2 regions of the Bacillus sp. LQ01 genome follow, and region 1 is predicted to be linked to the other one. Evidence: riboswitches for the same ligand, from Rfam matches in the RefSeq annotation. Region 1 holds a riboswitch; the other holds the start of a gene.
What was found. A riboswitch is a leader RNA that binds a small molecule or an ion and turns the genes downstream of it on or off. The one in region 1 is predicted to bind S-adenosylmethionine.

Region 1 (3,428 bases):
ATTCGTATAATCGAAACGCTGAATGCATTATTGATATTGGTAAAAAGGATTACTGGGGGCAAGGTTATGGGCAGGAAGCTTTAACCCTATTATTGGATTATGCATTTTTAGAATTAAATTTACATCGCCTTTCTTTACGAGTATTTTCCTTTAACGATAGAGCAGTTAAATTATATAAATCACTTGGTTTTCAACATGAAGGAACTTGTAAAGAAGCTATATTCCGCAACGGCACTTGGCATGACATTGAACTCTTCGCTTTATTCCAACGTAATTATAAATAAAAAAAGCTTTGCGCTCACCGCGCAAAGCTTTTTTTCATATATTATAGACCAGCTTGCTCTTTTAAAGCTGCAGCTTTGTCTGTACGTTCCCATGATAGATCTACATCAGTACGTCCGAAGTGGCCGTAAGCTGCTGTTTGTTTGTAAATTGGGCGACGTAAGTCTAACATTTTAATAATACCAGCCGGGCGAAGATCGAAGTTGTTACGAACTAGTTCTACTAGTACGTCTTCAGATACTTTACCAGTGCCGAATGTATCAACTGAAATTGATACTGGTTGTGCTACACCGATTGCGTATGCAAGTTGTACTTCTGCTTTTTCAGCAAGACCAGCTGCTACGATGTTTTTCGCAACATAACGAGCTGCATATGCTGCAGAACGGTCAACTTTCGTTGCATCTTTACCAGAGAATGCACCGCCACCGTGGCGAGCGTATCCACCGTAAGTATCAACGATGATTTTACGTCCTGTTAAACCAGCATCACCTTGTGGTCCACCAATTACGAAGCGGCCAGTTGGATTAATGAAGAATTTCGTTTCTCCATCCATTAATTCTGCTGGTACTACAGCTTTAATTACGTGCTCTTTTAAGTCGCGATCGATTTCTTCCCATGTAACATCTGGGTGATGTTGTGTAGAAATTACGATAGTATCAACACGTACTGGTTTACCATTTTCATCATACTCAACTGTAACTTGCGTTTTTCCATCTGGACGTAAGTATGATAATGTATCATCTTTACGTACTTCAGTTAAACGGCGAGCTAATTTGTGAGCAAGCGAGATTGGAAGTGGCATTAATTCTTGTGTTTCATTACATGCAAAACCAAACATTAAACCTTGGTCTCCTGCACCAATTGCCTCAATCTCAGCGTCAGTCATTTGACCTTCGCGTGCTTCTAGCGCTTGGTCAACACCCATAGCGATGTCAGCAGACTGCTCATCGATAGATGTTAAAACAGCACAAGTTTCTGCATCGAATCCGTATTTTGCGCGTGTGTAACCAATGCCTTGAATTGTTTCACGAACGATTTTCGGAATATCTACGTAAGTAGAAGTCGTAATTTCCCCCGCTACCAATACTAAACCAGTTGTTACAGTTGTTTCACAAGCTACACGTGCATTTGCGTCTTTTGATAAGATCGCATCTAAAATTGAATCAGAAATTTGGTCACAAATTTTATCTGGATGTCCTTCAGTTACAGACTCAGATGTGAACAGATGACGTTTTTTTGTCATGTGGTAAACCTCCCTACAGTAATTGTATATATTGTACGGAACTCATCCTTAATTTGCCACAAACTGCGACATACATTTATTCTCCCACACAAGCATACAGAAAAACCTTTCCTACTTTACATAGAGGAAAGGTTTAATTTGCTACTTGCATACTGCTTTTTGCCCTTCGCTCTTATCGTTCGAGACCTGTAGCCTCGCACAGGTTTTAGCACCTATTCACCTGCATTTATCAATACAAGTGAGGTTGCTGGGCTTCATCGGGCCTGTCCCTCCGCCAGCTCGGGATAAGAGAGTATCCGTCCCAACCTATACTAAAGAAATGATATTCATTTGTCAATTAATATTCACATTTTCCTGAAAGTTTTTCTCAATACGCCTGAAATGAAATATTAATAGGGAAATAATGCATTCACACAAACAAAAAGAAATAAATAGTATACATTATTTATATAATTGTGTTATACTCTTGTTGGGGATTACGAGAAATATTTCATTAAATGAAAAGGATGGTATATAAATATGAGTACTGTGAATGTCCAAATTGGTTTACACGAATTATTGAACGGAAGCAATGCACAGATTCAACTAAGTGTTCCGCAATTAGTGGAAAAAGTATTAATGCGAAATGAAGGGAAATTAACTTCTACTGGTGCCGTTTCTGCTTCAACAGGAAAATATACAGGACGTTCTCCTAAAGATAAATTTATTGTGAAAGAAGCATCGGTTGCTGACAAAATTGCTTGGGGAGCTGTGAACCAACCGATTTCTGAAGAACATTTTAATAAATTATATACTAAAGTTTTAGAATACTTAAAAGAAAAAGAAGAGTTATTCGTCTTCAAAGGATTTGCAGGCGCTGACCGCAATTACCGCCTACCAATTCAAGTTATTAACGAATATGCATGGCACAATTTATTTGTACATCAATTATTCATTCGTCCAACTGAAGAAGAATTAACGACTCATGAATCAGAATTCACAATTGTTTCTGCACCGAATTTCAAAGCTGATCCAGCTGTTGACGGTACAAACTCTGAAGCATTCATTATGGTTTCATTCGAAAAACGCATCGTATTAATTGGTGGTACAGAATACGCTGGAGAAATGAAAAAATCAATCTTCTCTATTATGAACTTCTTATTACCTGAACAAGATATTCTTTCTATGCACTGTTCTGCAAACGTAGGTGAAGAAGGCGATGTAGCATTATTCTTCGGTTTATCTGGAACAGGTAAAACAACATTATCTGCTGATCCAAACCGTAAATTAATTGGTGATGATGAGCACGGTTGGTCTGATAACGGTGTATTCAATATTGAAGGCGGTTGCTACGCGAAATGTGTAAACCTTTCTCACGAGAAAGAACCACAAATTTTCGATGCAATCACATTTGGATCTGTTTTAGAAAACGTTATCATTAATGACCAAACGCGTATCGCAGACTATAACGATACTACTTTAACAGAAAATACTCGTGCTGCATACCCTATGCATGCGATCGACAATATCGTACTGCCAAGTGTTGCTGGACACCCAAATACAATCATTTTCTTAACTGCTGATGCATCTGGCGTATTGCCTCCAATCAGTAAGTTATCAAAAGAACAAGCTATGTATCATTTCTTAAGTGGTTACACTAGTAAACTAGCAGGAACAGAGCGCGGTGTTACATCTCCGCAAGCAACATTCTCAACTTGCTTCGGTTCACCATTCTTACCACTTGATGCATCTCGCTATGCTGAAATGCTTGGTGAAAAAATTGAGAAACACGATGCGAAAGTATTCTTAGTAAACACTGGCTGGACTGGTGGCGAATACGGCGTTGGTAAACGTATGAACTTAGGTTACACTCGTGCAATGATTCAAGCTGCATTAAACGGTGAACTTGCGAAAACTGAAACAG
Region 2 (3,428 bases), on a different contig from region 1:
ATGACGAGAATGCGGAGCAAAAAACAATTCATCAAATCCTTGTAACAATTTCACATGTTGCTCGCAAACTTCATGTTCAAATACACCGAACATTTTTTCCTTAAGGGGATACTTTGGAACACCATAATGATAGTACAAGCCAGCCTGTGCTCCCCAGCAAATATGGAGCGTAGATGTTACATTCGTTTTTGAATACTCCATAATATGTTTAAGCTCTTCCCAATAATCTACCTCTTCAAAAGCAAGGGTCTCCACTGGCGCTCCTGTAATAATGAGCCCATCAAACTTTTCATTTTCAATATCACGAAACGTTTTATAAAAGCTTGTTAAATGTTCTTGCGTTACATTACGAGATAGATGTGATTCCATATGAAGCAAATGAACATCTAATTGTAACGGTGTGTTTCCAATTAAGCGAAGTAATTGTGCCTCTGTGTCTTGCTTCGTTGGCATTAAATTTAATATAGCAATTTTCAAAGCGCGTATATCTTGTGTTTCCGCTCGCTCCTTCGTCATTACAAAAATATTTTCTTTTTGTAACACTTTGCGAGCCGGTAAATCTTTATCAATTATGATCGGCATGTGTTTTGCCCCCAACTAGAGCTGCTTCCAAATCTGCAATAATATCAGAAACATCTTCTATACCAACTGATAAACGAATTAAATCAGATGTAACACCAGCTAAACGCTGATCTTCAGCATTTAATTGTCTATGCGTCGTACTAGCAGGATGTATAACACAAGTTCGTGCATCAGCTACGTGTGTTACAAGAGTTGCTAGTTTTACATTTGCGATAAATTCTTTTGCTGCTTCTAATCCGCCTTTAATACCGAAAGTTAAAACACCACTAGCACCTTTTTTCAAGTACTGTTGTGCCAATGAGTAATTTTCATTACTATCTAAGCCCGGATAATTCACCCATTCAATACGTTCATGATTAGCAAGCCACTTAGCAACTGCAAGAGCATTTTCACTATGACGTTCCATTCGTAAATGCAATGTTTCTAAGCCAATATTGCTAATATATGCATTGAATGGGCTCATACAATTTCCATAATCTCTTAATAGCTGAACACGTGCTTTCACAATATACGCTGCTGCACCAAAGTTTTGAACGTAACTTACACCGTGATAACTTGGATCTGGTTCAACAAGTTCCGGATACTTTCCATTTGTCCAATCAAAGTTTCCACCGTCAATTACAATACCGCCTAAGGAGCTCGCATGCCCATCGATATACTTCGTCGTAGAATGAACAATAATATTTGCCCCATGTTCAAACGCCTGGCATAAATAAGGAGTTGCTAATGTATTATCAACGATAAAAGGTACCTCTAATTCTTTAGCAGCAGCTGAAAATTCTTTAAAATTTAAAACATTCATCGCTGGATTTCCTAACGATTCTGCATAGATAAGTTTCGTCTTGTCATTAGCAAGCGCCGTAATTTCATCTGCCGTTAAATTTGGATTAAAGAACGTAACATCAATGCCCAGTTTACGCAAACTCACTCCAAATAAATTAAACGTTCCCCCGTAAACCGTTGAAGAACAAAGTAAATGATCCCCACTACTACAAATATTTAAAACTGCGAGCATAATAGCTGCTTGCCCAGAAGCCGTTGCAACAGCTCCTACACCGCCTTCTAAATCTGATAACTTCTGCTCAAATGCGGCTAGAGTAGGGTTTCCAATACGTGTATAAATATATCCTTCTGCCTCTAAGTTAAATAGGGCTGCTAAATCATCTGAAGTATCGTATTTATATGTTGTACTTTGATAAAGTGGTAAAACACGTGGTTCACCATTTTTTGGCGTATAGCCACCTTGCACACAAATTGTTCCTTTTCCCCATGATTCTCCCATCTCTCATTCTCCTTTCTTTTATACAAAATAAAAAACTGCCCCTTTCCTGAAAACAAGAAAGGAGCAGTTTGAAAACACGCTCTAAAGGCTCTTTCTTATCTCTCAGGATTACTACCTGCAGGATTTGGCACAATTCCGTTATACGGCTGTTGCCAAGGTTTCATCGGGCCTGTCCCTCCACCTTTTCTTGATAAGACTATGCAATTACCGTTGATTTTATAGCAATAATTTCCTAATGTCAAACGGTTTTTCTGAATGTTCTAAAATAAATGTTAACAGTTTCATATAAAGCAACAAAAGAAATATATTCTAGTCTATTTCAAAAAAGACCTTTAAAAACCTCAAATCAGTCTATAAAATTAAATAAGTAATTTAACCTATAAATTCAAATTCCCCTAAAGTTAGCCTATATGTTGAATAGGCCATCTTCTCAAAAAGATACTATATATATTCAATCCATTTTTCACTAGTATATTTCACTTTTTTACCTACTAAGATTTACATAACGGAGGTATAACATGACAAATAAAAAAGATATGCAGTACATACTTGCTCTATATGGCATTCTTCTAGGATCTATAGTAGGAGCTACAGTCTGGTTATTTTTAGTCACAATAAATATTGGAATCCACTTTATTTGGGGATACTTGCCTGAAGTTCTCTCTTTTCCCTCTTATTACACCCTTTGCGTAACAATAATTGGCGGGGTCCTTGTTGGTCTATCACAAAAACATTTCGGTACATACCCACGCCTTATGCCTGAAGTGATGGCTGAATATAAAAAAACTGGTCGAATCGAATATCGCTTTGTCCATCAGGCTACTTTAACAGCGATTATTGTTTTAATTTTCGGTGCTAGTCTTGGTCCAGAAGCCGCACTAGTTGGAATTATAGGCGGACTGTGCACATGGGTAGGGGATCGCTTTAAATTTGCCTTAAAGGGTATGAATGAGCTAACCGAGATCGGAATTGGAGCTACTTTAAGTGTCATTTTTAACGCACCATTATTCGGTTATTTAGCACCAAATGAAAATGAGGGGGAACAAATTGCTGCTTTTTCTAAAGGAAAAAAGGCGATTGTATACTTAGCTACTACTTTCGCAGGTTTTTCTGTTTATTTACTACTGAGTAAACTCGATAATCGTGGATCCTTTATTGTTGATTTCGGGGAAGGTGCACTTTCTTTCAATGAATGGATCGCATTTCTTCCACTTGCTAGTATCGGTGCTATAGTTGGTTTCTTTTATTTCAAGTTAGAATTCACATTAGAGAAGTTAATCCACCCTTTTAGGGAATACAAACTGACACTCGGAATTATCGGTGGTATTTTATTAGGAATTGCGGGAACTTTTCTTCCGTACACATTATTTTCAGGGGAACATCAATTAAAAGAATTAGTTGTTGAATGGAGCCATTTATCTTTTTGGATACTACTTCTTTCAGGGATTTTAAAGTTGTGCATTACTGCCGTTTGTTTGAACACAGGGTGGCGAGGTGGACATATCTTCCCAATTATATTTTCCGGGTCAAGTATCGGATACGCTGTAGCATCTATTCTTCCTAT

Region 2: it holds a riboswitch for S-adenosylmethionine, as region 1 does, so the genes downstream of both, AC22L0_RS23040 (bifunctional O-acetylhomoserine aminocarboxypropyltransferase/cysteine synthase) here and metK (methionine adenosyltransferase) in region 1, are expected to answer to the same signal.

The regions. Positions count from the first base shown of each region.
Region 1 covers NZ_JBYEZL010000002.1:98,965-102,392, reverse strand. Annotated here, with positions in the region: gene AC22L0_RS12855 (GNAT family N-acetyltransferase) at 1-284, shown strand, start outside; gene metK (methionine adenosyltransferase) at 326-1,525, opposite strand; SAM riboswitch class I at 1,695-1,816, opposite strand; gene pckA (phosphoenolpyruvate carboxykinase (ATP)) at 2,045-3,428, shown strand, end outside.
Region 2 covers NZ_JBYEZL010000003.1:478,337-481,764, forward strand. Annotated here, with positions in the region: gene metA (homoserine O-acetyltransferase MetA) at 1-582, opposite strand, end outside; gene AC22L0_RS23040 (bifunctional O-acetylhomoserine aminocarboxypropyltransferase/cysteine synthase) at 566-1,864, opposite strand; SAM riboswitch class I at 1,957-2,061, opposite strand; gene AC22L0_RS23045 (chloride channel protein) at 2,383-3,428, shown strand, end outside.